Linked DNA regions of Myxococcus xanthus. The protein of the gene in region 2 interacts with the protein of the main gene of each other region in a pairwise test. Links are inferred from orthologs where the notes say so. Each region holds a gene or a part of one and is shown on either strand. Other genes may lie near its edges. The genes, in order: BHS09_RS16230 and BHS09_RS25680.

What was found.
Region 1: the proteins of BHS09_RS25680 (region 2) and BHS09_RS16230 interact in binary tests that used the Escherichia coli proteins (3 or more experiments, as listed by UniProt). The link is inferred for Myxococcus xanthus from one-to-one orthologs.

The regions. Positions count from the first base shown.
Region 1 is NZ_CP017174.1:3,830,878-3,839,589, forward strand. What follows is about bases 2,333-5,332. They hold BHS09_RS16230 (TlpA family protein disulfide reductase), read right to left. Parts: upstream 4,109-5,332; coding sequence 3,557-4,108; downstream 2,333-3,556. Other genes in these bases: BHS09_RS16220 (SMP-30/gluconolactonase/LRE family protein), read left to right, coding at 2,333-2,350; BHS09_RS16225 (zinc ribbon domain-containing protein), read right to left, coding at 2,357-3,460; BHS09_RS16235 (heme lyase CcmF/NrfE family subunit), read right to left, coding at 4,108-5,332. Outside these bases: BHS09_RS16210 (hypothetical protein), read right to left, coding at 1-546; BHS09_RS16215 (peptidoglycan-binding domain-containing protein), read right to left, coding at 558-1,100; more of BHS09_RS16220, read left to right, coding at 1,457-2,332; more of BHS09_RS16235, read right to left, coding at 5,333-6,129; BHS09_RS16240 (cytochrome c maturation protein CcmE), read right to left, coding at 6,126-6,602; BHS09_RS16245 (heme exporter protein CcmD), read right to left, coding at 6,609-6,797; cytochrome c biogenesis protein CcsA, read right to left, coding at 6,800-7,513; BHS09_RS16255 (heme exporter protein CcmB), read right to left, coding at 7,517-8,218; heme ABC exporter ATP-binding protein CcmA, read right to left, coding at 8,215-8,712. UniProt on the Escherichia coli protein: Involved in disulfide bond formation. Catalyzes a late, reductive step in the assembly of periplasmic c-type cytochromes, probably the reduction of disulfide bonds of the apocytochrome c to allow covalent linkage with the heme.
Region 2 is NZ_CP017174.1:6,312,136-6,320,711, forward strand. Bases 3,604-6,467 are described here. They hold BHS09_RS25680 (protein-disulfide reductase DsbD family protein), read right to left. Parts: upstream 5,825-6,467; coding sequence 4,382-5,824; downstream 3,604-4,381. Other genes in these bases: BHS09_RS25670 (thiol-disulfide oxidoreductase DCC family protein), read left to right, coding at 3,604-3,879; BHS09_RS25675 (DUF1648 domain-containing protein), read left to right, coding at 3,876-4,262; BHS09_RS25685 (SPFH domain-containing protein), read right to left, coding at 5,881-6,467. Outside these bases: BHS09_RS25645 (DMT family transporter), read left to right, coding at 1-39; BHS09_RS25650 (hypothetical protein), read left to right, coding at 141-689; BHS09_RS25655 (tRNA-uridine aminocarboxypropyltransferase), read left to right, coding at 686-1,270; BHS09_RS25660 (hypothetical protein), read right to left, coding at 1,364-2,404; BHS09_RS25665 (VanW family protein), read right to left, coding at 2,401-3,300; more of BHS09_RS25670, read left to right, coding at 3,451-3,603; more of BHS09_RS25685, read right to left, coding at 6,468-7,782; BHS09_RS25690 (IscS subfamily cysteine desulfurase), read left to right, coding at 8,130-8,576. UniProt on the Escherichia coli protein: Required to facilitate the formation of correct disulfide bonds in some periplasmic proteins and for the assembly of the periplasmic c-type cytochromes.

The DNA.
Region 1 (8,712 bases), 2.5 Mb from region 2 along the record:
GCGTGGTCGCGAGAGCACCCGAGGCTCACCCAGCTCCAGGTCAACGCCCGCCACCAGGACGTGGAAGAACGTCCACGCCACGGGCGCCTGCGCCAGTCCGCTGCCTTGGAGCGTCAGCTTCAGCTTGTACGGCGAGTGCTCCACCGTGACGACGCCATCTGGGAATGTCTCCGACTCGGGCACGCGGCCATCCCATTTCCACCGGTGCTCGCCTTGGACGAGCTCCTCGCGGCTGAGTTCGCGCGACCACAGCGGCGCCGTGCGGTAGCGCGTGAAGAGCTCCAGCTTTCCGGCGCGCACCAGCCCGCCTGTATTGAGCAGGCGCCACGTCAACTCCACCGGCTCGACCTCGGGCGCGAAGTGGAAGCCGTCATCACCCCCTGTCAGCGCGGGGAAGGGCACGGGGCGGTGGCAGCGGGATTGGGGACCTCCAGGGCTGCGGAGCCGGAAGTCCGCGACGCCATGGCTGGCGGGACGGAGGCGGTTGCGGTTGCGTCCTCCGGGCGCAGCGAGGGCGACACTGGCCGTCAGTGAGATGCGTGCCATGGGTGGGGGCCTCAGGCGTCGTGCAGGCGGATGAGCTCGCGGGAGATGTCCGCGAGCTGTCCCGTTTCTGGCAGGCCATGGCGGCGCTGGAACGCTCGCACGGCGGACTTCGTCGAGGCTCCGGGCGACCCGCGCTCACCTTCAATGGCGTAGCCCAGGTTGTGCAACCGCTCCTGCGCGGCCCGGAGGGCGTCGGACTCGAATCCCGGGAGCGACTGGAGCTGCAGCGCCCAGCGGAGCGTCACCGGCTCGGACGCGGCGGCGGCGGGCGCGGCGTCCGGAAAGTCCTCATCGGCGACGGCGGGTGGGTAGGGCGGAGGCACGCCCTTGGCGGCGGCGGGAGGCGCGCTCCGGCGGGGCGGCGGCGCTGGCGGCTTGGACAGCTTCACCAGCAACTCACCCGCGGCGAGGCCCGGGACTTCGTGGCTCAGCGAGCCATCCGCCGCCGTCCTGCCGCAGTGCTCGGTGCGGCCGACCGTGAGCACGTACTCCGTATCCGCGTAGGGCACTTCCTGTGGATCCAACAGGACCAGGTGCAGCCGTCGCTGCTTCAAGATGAAGGTACTGGTGTTTCCTGTCCGGATTGGTGCCGTCCTCGGACTGACCATGCCGCGCTCCCCCCGTGCCTGGATTCGCGATGGTGTCTGTGCGTCGTTGAAGGCGTGCCCAAGGTACGGGAACCCGGAGCGCCCTCTATCACCGGAAGTTCTGGGATAACCCTGTTCTGTGCGTCGGGTTAACGGACCTCAACCTGGTGGGTCAGTCAGAGGACGCATGCATGGCCAGCCGGGCGAGCCGGAGTGATCGCTGCGCGACGAGGCCACGTTCGCGGCCGCGTGCATGCCCGGCGCGTACGGCGTGTCTATCTTGGCCACGGACGTTGAGTCTCGCTTTCTTGGAGGAGCCACGCATGCGCACCACGGACGTTGCCAGGCACGACGAAGCCAGGTGCATCTGGCCCGCACGAGCCGTGCTCGGCGAGGGCCCCTTCTGGATGGCCACCGAGGGCGCGCTCTACTGGCTCGACATCCCGGGCCGCAAGGTGCACCGGCTGGAGCTCCAGAGCGGTGCCCAGGCGAGCTGGGACACCCCTTTGCGTATCGCCTCGCTCGCGCCCCGGCGGAGTGGAGGCTTCATCGCGGGGACGGAGCGAGGCCTGGCCTTCTACGAGCCCCGGAGCGCGCGCCTGGAGCGGCTGCTGGACCCGGAGCCGGAGCGCCCCCACAACCGCTGCAATGACGGGAAGGTGGACCCACAAGGCCGCTTCTGGGTGGGCACCATGGATGACCACGAGAAGGCGCCCACCGGCGGGCTCTACCGGTTCGACGCCCAGGGACACCTCGCTCGAATCGATGAGGGCTACACCGTGACGAACGGCCCCGCCTTCAGCCCCGATGGGCGGACCCTCTATGTGAACGACTCGCCCCGGCGCGTCACCTACGCCTTCGACCTGAGCCCGGACGGCGCGGCCTCCCGTCGCCGGGAGTTCCTCCACTTCGACGAGCCCCACGGCTTCCCCGACGGAATGACGGTCGACGCGGAGGGCGGATTGTGGATTGCCTTCTACGGAGGGGGCTGCGTGCGCCGCTTCTCTCCGGACGGCGCGTGGCTGGCCGAGTACCGGCTGCCGGTGGCGAAGACGACCAGTGTCGCCTTCGCCGGGGACGCGTTGGACCGGCTGTTCGTCACCACCGGGCGGGATGGGCTCAGCGCGGAGGAACTCGAGGCCCAACCGCTGGCCGGTGGGCTCTTCGAGCTGACACCGGGCGTCCGCGGCGTCGCGCCGGTGCCCTTCGCGGGCTGACCCGGCTCAGCCTTCCTCTTCGACTTCTTCTTCGTACTGCCGCGGGGGCAGCTCGGCGGCGCGAGCCGCGCGCAGGTGCTGCACCGCGAGGAAGCCCACCGCGCCCAGGCCGAAGACGAAGACGAAGGGCCCGGGGAGCAGGCGCATGTTCAGCCCCGCGAACGCGAGCGACAGGGCCACCGCGCCCGCGGGCAGGTAGCGCGTCCAGGACGGGCGCTCCACCTCCGGACGCAGCGCCAGCAGGGCGAGCACGGCCAGCAGCGCCAGCTCCACCACCACCGACGCGGGCAAATCCCAGCCGCGCAGGTGGGTGACGCCGCCGCCGTAGCTGTAGAGAATGTCGTCGGTGGGCCGCTGCGTGGCGATGACGCGCAGCTCGGGCGGGCCCTGGGGCACTGGCGCGTTGTCCGGCACGCCCAGGTCCAGCTTCGCCGTGCCCCACGGCGCGAACAGCGCCAGCAGGCACACCGCCACGCCGCCCAGGCCCAACAACCGCGGCATCGCCAGGAGCTGCCGGGGCTCGAAGTACGCGCCCACGCCGTCCTCTCCCGCGATGACCTTGCGATACTGGTCATGGGCCACCAGCCCCACGCCCGCCACCATCAGGAGCGGTAGCACGCCCGGGCTGAGTGCGCGCAGCGCCAGCGCCACCATCACCGTGGTGGCGGTGGCGGCGGCCTCCGGCGTCATCAGCACCGCGGGCATCCGCTCGGTGAAGCCAGGCGACTGCTCCGCGGCGCGCAGCTCGCGTGCGACCAGCACCGTGCCACTCACCACCGCCAGCAGCGTCCCGAGGAGGCCCACGCCAGAGGAGGAGAGCAGGGCGGACAGGAAGACGGCGCAGCCCACCACGATGATGCCCAGCACCGTGGGCGAGTGGGCCGGCACGTGCGCCAGCCACTTCGGCCCGTCGTAGGGCGGGGCGGACTGGCCCGGGTCCGTCTTGTCCTCGGGCGGAAGCTCGGGTGCGTTACTCACGACATAGGGCCGCGAGTGCTCATCCGCCTCCTCGAGAATGTCCGCCGCATAGGCGGGCTCCGCCAGGTCACGCTGGGGCCGCGAAGAGCGGAGCGCGGCCCGGGCGCCCGTTCCCTTGGGCGGCTCGGGCATGGTCGCCCCGCAGTTCTCGCAGTACCGCAACCGGGAATTGGAGTCTTCACCACACTCCAGGCACCGCATACCGCCACCTCGTTGGGACGACAGGGGCTACTTCCGCGCTGCCTCGGCGGGGGCGGAGGGCGTGGACAGCTCCTGAATGCGCAGGGCCAGCGTCTGCGGGTCGATAGGGCCCACATGCTTGCCCCGGATGATGCCGTTGGGGTCGATGAAGTACGTCTCCGGCACGCCCGCCACGCCGTAGTCCAGCGCCATCCGCGAACGAGGATCCACCAGCTGCGGGAAGCTGGCGCCGTACTGCTGGAGGAAGCCGCGCGCGTTGTCGTCGGTGTCCTGGAACACCACCCCCAGGAACACCGCCTGCGAGCCGTACTGCCGCGCGCCCCACTCCAGCACGGGGTGTTCGACGCGGCACGGGCCGCACCAGGACGCCCAGAAGTTGATGACCACCGGCCGGCCCTTCAGGTCGGCCAGGCTCACCTTCTCTCCGCTGTCCAGCGCGCGCAGCCCGAAGTCCGGGGCCGGCTTGCCCTTCATCATGAAGGGGACTTCGTGCGGGTTGCGCCCGAAGCCCTTGAACAACACGAAGAGCAGGCCCGCGCAGAGGACCACGAAGCCCAGCGTGTAACGCCAGCCCTTCATCAGGCGGCCCCTCGCTCGGCGTCACCACCCGTGAGCGGGGATGGGCCCACCGCCGGCGCGCCCGCCATGGCCACGGCGGCCTTCCGGCGCGGCCACAGCGCGATGAGGGTGCCCAGCACCAGCAGGGGGATGCTCCACCAGATCCACCCGACGAGCGGGAAGACCCAGATGTTGATGCTCGCCGTGCCGGCCTGCTCGGAGAAGGCCATCAGCGACACGTAGAGGTCCTCGGCCGGCGTCTCCCGGACACCGGGGGTGCCAATGGGGTCCGTGCTGCGCTCGTAGTAGTTGAGCCGCGGCTTCAGCTCGGAGACCTTGCCGCCCGGGGACGTCACCTCCATGCGCGCCGCCACGTAGGTGCGGTGGGGCTCCTCGCCGCTGACCAGGCCCAGGTACTTCATCTGGTAGCCGCCCAGCTCGATGACCTGCCCCTTCTTCAGCGTGCCGGAGGTGTGCTTCACGTACGCGGAGGACGCGGCCACCGCGACGATGATGAGCACGATGCCCAGGTGCACCACGTAGCCGCCGAAGCGGCGCTGGGCCTTGAGCGCGCTGGTGGTCAGCGCGGCGACGAAGCCTTCCTTGCGCTCGGACATGCGCACCCGCACCGGCGCCACCAGCTCCCGCACCGTGATGACGGTGACGAAGCCCGCCAGACCGAAGGTCATCAGCGGGTACACGCCGCGCAGGCCCACCGCGAAGCACGCCGCCGTCACCACCAGCCCCACCACGGAGGGGATGATGAACTGCCGGCGCAGCGTGGCCGGATCCGGCTTGCCCCAGGGGAGCACCGGGCCCACGCCCATCAGGAAGAGCACCGCGATGCCGCCCGGCACCGCCATCTTGTTGAAGTACGGCTCACCCACGCTCACGCGCACGCCGCGGACCGCCTCGGAGATGAGCGGGTACAGCGTGCCCAGCAGCACCGTGAAGGTGATGGCGACGAACACCAGGTTGTTCACCAGGATGCTCGCCTCGCGAGACAGCGGCGAGGCCAGCTGGCCTTCCGGCACCAGCAGCGGACCGCGCACCGCCAGCAGGCCCACGCACAGCACCAGCAGGACGCCCAGGAACACCAGGAAGGTGGGGCCGATGTCGGACTGGGTGAACGAGTGCACCGAGTTGAAGATGCCCGAGCGCGTCATGAACGTGCCCAGGATGGTGAGCACGAAGGACGCGAGCGCGAGGCTGAGCGTCCACAGCTTCAGCATCCGCTTGCGCTCCTGCACCATGGTGGAGTGCATGAACGCCGTCGCCGTCAGCCAGGGCAGGAAGGACGCGTTCTCCACCGGATCCCACGCCCAGTAGCCGCCCCAGCCCAGCACGGCATAGGCCCACCAGGCGCCCAGGATGATGCCAATGGACAGGAAGAGCCACGCCACCAGCGTCCAGCGCCGCAGGGGCGCCATCCACGCTTCGCCAATCTCGCCGCGCAGCAGGCCCGCCACCGCGACGCCGAAGGGCACCGTCATGCCCACGTAGCCCAGGTACAGCATGGGCGGGTGGATGACCATCAGGATGTGGTTCTGCAGCAGCGGGTTGGGGCCGGGGCCGTCCCCCGGCACCGGGGTCACCGCGCCCCAGGGGTTGGCCGGGCCCGCGATGAGGAAGGCGAAGAAGACGCCCACCGCCAGCATGGTGCCCAGCGCCAGCTGCATGTACCGCGCGTGCTCGCGCCGGTGGATGAAGGCGAAGACGGCGATGTATCCGCCCATGATGAGGCCCCAGAAGAGGATGGACCCCTCCAGGGCGCTCCACAGCGAGACGATGGTGTAGACCAGCGGCGTGGCCCGGCTGCCCACCTGCGCCACGTAGCGCACGCTGAAGTCGTGCGTGACGAGCGCGTGGACCATCACCAGGTTGGAGCCCACCATGCAGGCGGCGAAGCCCCACACCGCGCGCAGCACCCACGGGAAGCCCGCGTCACTACGACGCAGGCCGCTCACCAGGCCCACGAGCGCGCCGAAGGCCGCGAACGCGAGCCCTCCGAGCACCAGGCCGTAGCCAACGGTTCCGTTCACTTCGCACCCATGGCGGTGGCGTCGGAGAGCGTCTCCTGCCACTGACGAGGATCCTCACCCTCCTTGGGGGCGCGGTACTCGTTGGAGTGGTTCACCATCAGCCGGTTGGAGCTGAAGACGCCGGACTTGTCGTAGGTGCCTTCCACGACGACGCCAATCTTGTCGCGGAACATCTGCGGCGGCGTCTCCGTGGCGCGCACCAGCACGCTGGGCGCGCCTTCCTTGACGTCATCCGCCACGCGGAATTGCAGGGTGGTGTGCTCGGCGTTCCACTGGATGCTGCCTGCCTCCACCACGCCACCCAGGCGGATGGTGGCCGAGTACGCCTTGTCACCCTGGCCCAGCATCTCCGACGGGCTCCAGTAGTAGACGAGGTTCTCACCGATGTTGCCGAAGGCCACGAATCCCAGGCCGGCCCCCGCGACGAGCAGGGCCCCCAGGGCAATCAGACGGTTGCGAGCGACGGGGGACATGGCAACTCACTCCTTGGCGTCGGTGGGGGCTTTGGGCCGACGAACCCACAGGGACACAGCGTAGAGAACGAGCATGGCGACTGTAATGCCGTAGCAGGCCCAGACATAGCCCCAGCCGCCAACGATGCGGCCGCTGCCCACCTGTCCGGGCGCCGCCGCGAGGAGCCACAGCATCTGCGTGGAAAGCGTCATCATGTTCAGGCCACCCCCGAGGAGTTGGCGCCACCCGCGGCGGCGAGGTCCGACGGCAGCGCATCCGGGAGGGCCACCTCTGCCTGGCGCTCGGCCAGGGCCTGGCGGTAGCGCAGCACCAGGAACCAGAGGGTGAGGAACAGCATGCCGAACGCCGAAACGCGCAGGGCCAGCGTCATCTCCGGGTCCACCGTCTTCGGCGTGGACTGCACCTGGTGCAGGCTGCGCCACCACCGCACGGAGAACCACACGATGGGCAGGTTGATGGCGCCGATGATGGCCACCACCGAACTCCACGTGGCGCGCTTCTCCGGGTCCTCTACGAAGCGCCGCAGCACCAGGTAGCCGGTGTACGTCACCAGCATGATGGCCTGCGAGGTCAGGCGCGGATCCCAGGACCAGTAGACGCCCCAGGTCGGCCGGCCCCAGATGGCGCCGGTGATCATCCCCGCGGTGCCCAGCACCAGGCCAATCTCCGCGGACGCCTCGGCGGCGGCATCCAGCTTCCAGCTCGCCTTCATGAGGTAGCTGATGGCCACCCCGAAGTTGATGGCCATGGCCACCATGGCCACCCACTGGAGCGGGACGTGGACGTACATGATGCGCTGCACGTCACCCATCTCACGGTCCGGCGGTGCCCACGCCAGTCCCAGCCACCACCCCGCGGCGAGAACGACCAGGGCCAGCGCCGGCAGGCCCCACTTGATGAACTTTCCCATCCGTCAGTCCTCGATGATCCGCGGGAACAGCAAGAAGCCTACGCCCCAATAAATCAGATTGAATCCGCCTAAAAGCCCCGCCCATGAGTCAAACTGACGCATGGGGTCTCCCTGAAGTACGAGCGTGGTCGCCTTGGCCGCGGAGAGGAGGGCTGGGATGACCAGCGGGAACAATAGCAACGGCAGGAGCACATCCCGTGCCCGGGCATTGCTTGAAATCGCAGCGTAGACGGTTCCTGGGGCGCTCAAGGCCAGGCTGCCGAGCAGGAGGATGAGCCCCAGGTCCACCACGCTGGTGACGATGCGCACCCCGTACAGGGCCACCATGACGGGCACCAGCAGGACGCCCAGGGCCGTCAGCAGCAGGGTGTTGCCCAGGGCCTTGGACAGGAAGATGGCGCGGGCGTCGGCGGGCGCCAGCCGGATGCCGTCCATGCACGCGTTCTCCGACTCGACGCGGAACGACTCGCCCAGGGCGAGCACGCTGGCGAAGAGGATGGCCAACCAGAAGTAACCACCGGCGTTCTTCTCCAGCAGCTTCGTGTCGGGGCCCAGCGCGAAGGAGAACATCAGCAGCGTGGCCAGCGCGAAGAAGATGATGGCGTTGAGGCGCGCGCGGGTGCGCCACTCGATGAGCAGGTCCTTGCGCAGCAGCGCCAGGGTCGCCGTCAAAAGGCCGATGGGGCGGGGACGCGAGGTGCTCATGCCGCCACCGCCCGGCCTTCCTGCAGGTGAAGGCGTTCTTCACACAGCGTCAGGCCTTGCTCGATGAGGTGGGTGGCCAGGATGACGGTGACGCCGCTGGCCTTGAGCTCCGCGATGATGGCCTCCATGTCGCGGATGCCGGCGGGGTCCAGCTCGCCGAAGGGCTCGTCGAGCAGCGCGATGGACGGCGCCTTGAGCAGCAGGCGGGCAATCGCCAGGCGCTTGCGCATGCCGGCGCTGAAGCTGCGGACCGGGCTGTCGGAGCGGCGGTCGAGCCCCACCCGGGTCAGCTCGGCGCTGGCGGCGTCAGCGGGCGAGGGCCGTCCCAAAAGCCGGGCCAGCACCGTGAGGTTCTGGTGCGCGGTGAGGTCCTCATAGAGGAAGCTGGCGTGCGACAGCAGCGCCACGTCTCGGCGCACCGCGTCGCGCTCCACCACCGCGTCGCGGCCGAGCACCTCCACCCGGCCCGCGGTGGGACTCAGGGCGGTGGCCAG
Region 2 (8,576 bases):
ACCCTCCAGGCCGTGCCGCTGCGCGCCGCGCCACGCTGAACGCGTGCGCCAAATCACCGCTTGCATGCTTGGGGAGTCCTTTGGTCCTCTTGGGCCCCCGCACACACTCTTCCCTCCGTTCCTGGCGACGCCGTATGCCTATGGAAACCGCAGCCGACAGCCGTGAGTATCGCGTCGTCTTCTTCTGCCCCGCGTCGAGCGCCCGGCTCGAGCGGCTGGAAGTGCCCGTGCGACGGCTGCTCTCGCGTATCCACGCGCCGCCCGCGGAGCTGGCGCCGCTCCAGGAAGCGGGCGCGCTCACCGAGGCTGGCTGGCAGGTGTTCCTGGTCCGCTCGCTGACGGAGCGCTCCGCGGCGCAGGCCATGGCGGCCTATGTCAGCGAGGCCACGTGCGCGCTGGCCGCGGAGCTGGACGCGGAGGTGCTGGGGCTCTACGTGGACGTGTCCGGTGACTCGGCGCGCATCTGCCGCTGCGGTCCCGAGGACGGTCCGGAGACATTCGCGGGCCGCCGTCAGGCCGCGCTCAACCGCACCGCCGAATGGTTGGAAGTGACGCCCGTCAGCCTCTCCGCCCTCTTCCACCTCGACCTGCCCGACGCGGAGTACGAGCCGGACGCGGATGACCGCTTCGTCGAGGAGAAGCTCCGCGAGGCCCGGACCCTCATGGAGCGATACCGCCAGGGCAAATGAGGTCTCGAACGCCCGAGGACCTCGCGGGTCGCTGCCCGCGCTGCTTCCTCCCCATTGCCCTGTGTCTCTGCTCCGAGGTGCCGTGCGTCTCCACGCGCACGGAGCTGCTCATCGTCCGGCACCACAAAGAGACGCTCAAATCCACCAACACCGCGCGCATGGCGGCGCTCGCCATTCCCCGGTGCAGCATCGTCTCCTATGGCTCGCCGGGCGTCCCCTTCGACGCCTCCGTCCTGGAGGGCGATGACACGTGGCTGCTGTTCCCGGACGCGCACCAAGAGCCCGAGCCCGGTGCGGCCTTGCCCAGCAGGCTCATCATCCTGGATGGGAGCTGGGGACAAGCACGCCGCATGGTGCAGCGAGTCCCCGCGCTGCGGCGACTGCCCGGCTTGAAGCTGCCACCGCCCGCTCCGGACTCGCGGCGCCTGCGTCGCCCGCCCCACCCGGATGGCATGTCCACGCTGGAGGCCATCGCCGGTGCGCTTGCGTACCTGGAGGGCGAACACGTCGCCCAACCGCTCCACGCGCTGCACGAGCAGATGATTGACCGCGTCCTCGCGAGCCGGGGACGGCACACCTAGCGCGCTCGACTGCAAGGGGCCGCCCCGGCCGGCGCTTCGCGCTGAGCACGAACAGTCCACTCAGGATGGGGTTGGCGCCAACAGGCGTGGGCTTCAGCGCGCGGTCAGCGCGTCCAGTTCGGCGATGAGGGCGGGCACATCGCCGCGAGGAATCGCCCGACAGGGCCAGAAGCCCGCGGCGCGGTCCGTGGCGATGATGGGGATGCCTTGCTCCCGTGCCTGCGCCAGCTCGCTCAGATGGCTCTCACACCACGCTGGCGCGAGCACCACGTCCACCTGCTGGAGCGTGCGCTGGACCTGAGCCGTCACCTTCCGCACTCGCGGGTGGTTCAGGTGTCGTGGGTCCGTGCCCTCGGCGGGGCGCACCCAGAGGCTCCACTGGGGCCGTTCGTCGAGCACCGCCAAGGCTTCTCGCAGTCCGCCGCGCGCGAGAGCGGGCCCGGCGAGGAGGGCCACGTGCGGGCCGTGGTGCTGGGGCGCCTGGGGCGGTTCGCGGTCCGATGGAAAGTGCAGCCTGCGGAGCTTCTCCGGGGCGTGTCCGGCCAGCCGCAACCGCTCGAGGGCGAGCTCGCCTCGCACCCAGATTTCATCCGCGAGGACGCGCTCCGCCTCCTGCCGCGCGACGTCCTCCGCGGAGGCGCGATGGTTGCGAAGGAAGGCCTCCTCCGGGTGTCTCGCGGCCGCGGCGTCCAGGTCCGCGTGCAGTGCCCTCAACGAGGGCAGGTCCTCCACCAGCACGCAGCGCGCGCCCCGGCGGCGGGCCACCGCGAAGACCTCCCGGGCACCGAGCGCTGGCGCGAGCACCGTCTCCACCGACGCCGGAAGCAGCGCAGAGGCCGCCTGCGCCCATCGCTTGCGAAGGGTGAAGCGGGCCTGCAGTGTCGCCGCCGTCGAGCGCGCCGCGACGCGCATCCCCGCCTCCACGGCCCCCCAGCCTGGCAGCCCCCAGACGCGGAAGCCCTCGGGCACCGGCAGCGTCCGGCGGGTCCAGGCGTGGCGCAGGCGGGTGGGAAGGGGGCCCCAATCGGGCAGTCTCGGCAGCGCCCAGGGGGCCAGCACCTCTGCCTCGCGCGTGAGCAGCGATGCGAGGTGGGAGAGCCAGGGGGCGGGCTCCGGTGCGAGAACCAGGTTCATGGCGCCCGGGCCTCCGACCGTGGGACTTCGACGCGGGCGTGGCATGCGGTCTCCCCGCACGTCAGGCACGTCCGCTTCCGCGCCTCGGGGTTCAGCAGGCGTCGCCGGTTCTCGGCGATGGTGCGCTCTTCGAGCACGGCGCCAGAACCGGTGTCTTCGACTCGGCGCACGACGCGGTTGATGCGCAGGGTTCCCTCGGGAAGCTCGAGAAGGGACTCGTCCTCGGACCACAGCCGTGAGCGTGTCCGGGGGGCGTCCGCCCCATGGATGGAGAGCCGCAGCTTCCCGTCCGAGACGCGGGCACCGAGCCGCACCGGTCCCTCACGAGGCGCCACCACCAGGTCCACATAGGGCCAGGCCACCGTGGCATCCATTCCCCACAGCGCGCCTGGCGGCGGGGGTACCGCCTCCATCGTGTGCCCCCAGCGCTCCAGGATGTGCCAGCCCTGGCGTGCGGCGAACTCGAAGAGCGCATTGGCCAGAAGGCAGATGCCGCCCCCGATGGACGGGGTGAGACAGCCACCGCTCAGCGCCAGCCCATGCCGGTAACCCTTGCGCTCCGTCAGCCGGCCCAGCGTGCGCCAGAAAGAAAGGGGCCTGTCCGGAGCGAGGAGGAGGCCATCGAAGGCCGGCGCCGCCAGACGTACGTTGTGCTGCTTGCCCGCTTCGAGCACAGGGTCCGCGTCCGAGTCCGCGCGCTCCAGATTCACGGTGTGCGAGCCGAGGAGCACGCCCTTCTCGTGAGTGGGCGCCAGGAGCGGGCGCGGCCAGCGCTCTGGGGTCGCGGACCACCGCACCAACCGGTTCGCCTGGAGCATCAACTGCTTGCTCCGCCTCCACAGCAGGGCGTGGGCGGATAACTCCAGGAGTCGGGGAGCGATGGGAGGCGAGGGCATGTCCGAACATTCTGCAAGGGCGGCGCCAGGGAAGGAAACACCGGGGTCTGACACCACTCATGCACGGGCGCGGCTGCAGGGACACCCGCCTGGAATTCCCTCGCCTCTTCGGCGTCACCCGACGGTGTGGGCTGTTAGACTTGCCGCATCATGACCCGCGCCCAGCCCTCGGACACCGTGGTCCTCTTCGACGGCGTGTGCAACCTGTGCAACGGCACGGTCCTCTTCATCATCGACCGGGACCCGGACGCGCGCATCCGCTTCACGGCGCTGCAGTCCCAGCGGGCCGCCGCGCTGCTGGCGCCTCATGGCGTCGTGCCCAAGGAGGAACCGGACAGCTTCGTCCTCCTGCAGGACGGCAAGCTGTACGAGCGGTCCACGGCCGCGCTCCGCGTCGCGCGGATGCTGAAGGGGCCGTGGCGGTTTCTCTACGCTTTCATCGTGGTGCCCCGGCCGCTGCGCGACCTCGTCTACCGAATCATCGCGCGCAACCGCTACCGCTGGTTCGGCCGGGAAGCGCAGTGCCGCATCCCCACGCCCGAGCTGCGAGCCCGCTTCCTTCCGGAGACCGCGCCATGAAGACCCGCATCGCCCACGTGGTGAATGCCGTCGCCATCGTCGCCGCCGTGGGAATCGCCGGGGCGCTCTACTCGAAGCTGCCGGACCCGGTGCCCACCCACTGGAACTTCCAGGGCCAACCGGATGGGTTCACGCCCAAGCCGCTCGGCGCGTTCCTGGGGCCCGCGGTGATGACCGGTGTGTGGCTCCTGTCCCTCTTCACGTCGCGAGCATCCGCCCGAGCCGCCACGCGCCGGGGCCCCGCAGTGCTGGTGCACACGCTGGTCATCGTCATCATCGGCGTCGTGAGCTCCGCCTCGCTGCTGGCCGCGGTGAAGCAGTCCGCTCCGGCAGGCTCGCTGGTCCGGGCCCATGGCATGAAGGACGTGTCGGAAGAGGACTGACGCGCACCAACGCACAGCAGGCGTTGGCGTCGGTAAAGCAGGCCGCGCCGAAAGGACCTCGGGTCCAGGCGTCAGCGAAGAGGCACCCTCCAGCGAAAATCTCGTGAGCGCCTCCGCCGTCAGCAAGCGTTGACGTCGGTGCAGCGCGCCTTCTTCATCTCCGTGGCGAAGGGGCTGGGCGCCAGGAAGCCGGTAACACGTGGCTGGGTGAGCACCTTGCCCTCCGGCGAGATGAACGCCACGGTGGGCAAGCCCTCCACACCAAAGCGCTCCAGCAACGCGTCCAGCGAGTCCTCGCTGTTCGTCGCGTCAATCTTGATGTTGAGGAAGCGCCCCTCGTCGGACTCGGAGATGACCTGCTGCGCGGGGTACGTGTCGCGGTCCAGCTCCTTGCAGGCCGCACACCAGTCCGCGAAGAAGTCGATGAGCACCGGCCGGCCCTCCGCCTTCGCCTGTGCGAGAACCTGGTCGAAGGCCTCCGGGGAGAAGGTGGCCTGCTTCGCCGGCATGACGTGGTGCCACTGCCAGGACGGTGCGCGCGGCGGCTCGGCGAGCCCCAGGCTCACCCACAACGTGCCCACCGGGCCCGCGTCCAGCGCACCGCCGCGCAGCACCAGCGCCGCGACGACGAGCGCCACGCCCAGCGCCTTGAACGAGAACTCCCGCGCGCCTTCCTTGAACGAGCGATGCACCGCGCCCAGGGCCACGCCCACCACCACCAGCAGCGCGGCGATGACGGCTCCTGGCACCCGGCCGACCTGAAGGCCCAGCCCCTTCACCACGTCCCGCGCCCAGGGGAAGGCGTCCTTGAGGTAGCTGAAGGCCAGGGCCACCAGCATGATGCCCAGCACGCTCTTCACCCACTCCATCCACACGCCGCCGCGCGGCAGCCGGACGGTGAAGACGCCGATGAGGAAGAACGGCACGCCGATGCCCAGCGCGTAGACGAACAGCAGCGACGCGCCCAGCGTGGTGTTGGCCGACTTCGCCACGAAGGCCAAGAGGCCTGTCAGCACCGGGCCGGTGCACGGCGCCGCCAGGAAGCCGGACACGCTGCCCATCAGGAACGCGCCCGCCACACCCGCGCCGCCCACGGCGTTGAGCTTCGTCTGGAACGACGACGGCAGCGCCAGCTCGAACGCGCCGAACATGGACGTGGCCAGCAGCAGCAGGAACACCGCCAGGCCCGTCACCACCGCCGGGTGCCCTAGCATCGACCCGAACGCCTGGCCCGTCTTCGCCGCCAACACGCCCAGCGCGCTGAACACCACGCCCATGCCCACGATGTAGGAGGACGTCAGGAGCAGCGCGCGGCCCCGGCCCTCCGTCTTGCGCGCGCCGAAGACGGACACGGTGATGGGGATGAGCGGATAGACACACGGCGTCAGCGCGGTGAGCAACCCACCCGCGAACACCACCGCCGCGCCCACCGCGAGGCTGCCAGATTCGAGGAACCGGGCCGCATCCAGGTTGGCATTGGGGCCCGTGGGCAGCAGCCATGGCACCACGGCCACCGCCACTCCGGCCAGCACCGCCATCACTCCGAGCTTCTTCGCATCCATGCGCGCGTGACTCCGTGGTCCCAGGCCCCCTGTATACGCAGGCCCGGGGCCCCGGGCTACTGCGCAGGAGGAGCAAGCGGGGAAGCAGGCGTCTTCAGTCCGGCGGAGCGTGCCAGCCCCATGACGCCCTCCACCGCCGCGGCGATGTAACCAAACGGATTGGCCCCATCCACCGCGGTGACGTGCACCTCGCCCATCTTCTGCTGGAAGGCCGCGGCCACCTGGGGGAGCTGCTGCGCCAGGGTCATCTGGATGACCTCCGGGCTGACGCTGTTCTCGATGTCGCGCAGCGCGCGCGCCTTGCCCAGCTCCAGCTCCTGCTGCGCCTGGTCCTTGCGCACACTCAGCTCGGCGATGGCCACCTCCGTCTCCACGATGAACCGCCGGGCCTGCACCACCTGGAGCTCCGCGTGGAGCCGTTCGGCCTCCTGCTGGTGCGCGGCCATCTGCACCTCGTGCCACGCGGTGGCCTGTTCGTGCTCACGGCGCAGACGCTCCAGCTCCAGCTGGGCCTTCGCGCCGGCCTCCTCCTGTTCGCGGCGCAGCTTCGCCAGCTCCACCTCCTGCTCGTGCCGCTGGCGTGACAGCTCCAGTTCCTGCTCACGCTGCTGCCGCGCCAGCTCCATCTGCGCCTTGGCGTTCTCCGCCTCCTGCGCGCGCTGGAGCCGCACCAGCTCGATTTTCGCCTGCGCGGCCTCGGACTCCTGCGCCAGCTTCAGCTTCTCCAGCTCCAGCTTCGCGCGCCCGGCCTCCGTGTCCTGCTCGCGCTTGAGCTTCTCCAGGGCCACGCGCTGGCGCGCGACCTCCGCGTCCTGTTCTCGCTGGAGCTTCTCCATCTCCACCTGCGCGCGGCTGACGGCCAGCGCCCGCTCGGAGACGACTTTCGCGTCGGCCAGACGGGACTCCGCGGACAGCGCGTCCAGCTTCGCCTGTTCGTCGGCCACCTGCTTCTTCTGGCGGACCTCCTGCTCGGCGGCCATCTTGGCCAGCGCGACCTCGCGCTCCACGGTGGCCTGCTCCTGCTTCAGCGTGCGCTCCTGGGCGAGCTTCGCCTCGGCCACGCGCGCCTCCACCGCCAACGCCTCCAGCCGGGCCTGCTCCTCCGCCGTCTGCTTCGTCTGGCGCACCTCCTCCTCGGCCGCCAGCCGCTGGAGGCTCAGCTGCCGCTCGGCTTCCGTCTCTTCGCGATGGACGAAGCGCTCCTTGGCCAGCTCCGCCTCGCGCGCCTGCCGCTCCTGCTCATGACGGAAGCGCGCCTGCATGTTGGCGAAGACGGTGGAGGACAGGACGCGCACGTCCTGGATTTCAATCGTGTCCAGGATGACGCCCCAGCCCGCGTCCGTCTGGTCCTCCAGGCGACCCCGGCCCGACAGCACCGGCGCGATCTCCCGCACCAGCTCCGCGGCGATGCCCTCCTTGCGCTTGGAGAGGCACTCCTCCACGGACATGTTCGCCACCAGCCGCCGCGCGGCGCCGACGAACATCTCCCGCAGCAGCTCCGCCAGCTTCTCCTGCGCGCGCTCCGGGAAGGAGAAGTTGAGCATGCGGAAGGCCACCAGCGGGTCCGAGATTCGGTACACCGCCAGACCCGTCACCTGCACGCCCACCTTCTCGTGCGTCACCTGGTCCGCGGTGAACTGGAGTCGCTGGATGCTGGTGGGGACAATGGCCACCGAGTCCCCCGGCAGCTTGAAGCAGCTGGCGCCCTGGCCGCTGACCTCCCGCACCCGGCCGCGCCGCATGTGGACCAGGAACTCACTGGGCCGCGCGGTGACGAGCCCCCAGCGCTTCATCTTCTCCGGATCCTCCGCGGGCTTGCCGGCACGCCACCCGTCCACGTAGCGCGGCTGTTCCAGCTTGCCTCCACCCCCTCCGTCCATCCGGGCCAGGTGGGTCCTCCCGCCGCCCTCCCCCGTCTCCTGCGCCTCCTTCGTGCGGGCCGTCTGCTTCGCGCTCATGTGCGTGCCTCCCTGTGGTGGCCCCCACCCGTGCAGGCGGCCGGCCAGGGAGGGGCTCGCCGGGAAATCAAGAGGTTGGCCGGAGGGCGTGCGCCATTCTGGGGCACCTCGTCCCAGGACGGCGCGCCCGGACTGATCCACGACGGCGCGGCGTTGACTTAAGACGTCCTATTGGGAGCACGCACCCACACCCGCAGCGCTCCTGATGTTCGCTTGACCCGAAGGCGCCCCTTTTTATATTTGACCAGTCCGGTCCACATTCAGGTGTGACGGTGTAGGCTCCCCTGCGGCAAAGGCGCTCCGAGGCGCCGGTCGACGTCCCCTCCAGGAAGGTGTTGGAAGCAATGGTGAAGCTGCCGATCTACATGGACAACCACGCCACCACCCCGCTGGACCCGCGGGTGCTGGAGGCGATGCTGCCCTACCTGCGAGAGGACTTCGGTAACGCGGCCAGCCGTAATCACGTGTTCGGCTGGAAGGCCGAGGCGGCGGTGAACAAGGCCCGGCAGCAGGTGGCCGAGCTCATCGGCGCGGCCGAGCAGGAGATCGTCTTCACCTCGGGCGCCACCGAGTCCGACAACCTGGCCATCAAGGGCGTCATCGAGTTCTACAAGTCCAAGGGTGACCACATCATCACCCTCAAGACGGAGCACAAGGCCATCCTGGACACCTGCAAGCGCCTGGAGCGCGTGCGGCAGGAGCGGTTGGACGAGCTGAAGCTGCTGCGGCTGGCGCAGCTGGCGGGCCAGGACGTCACCGAGGACAACCAGTCGGAGCTGCTGGCGAAGTACGAC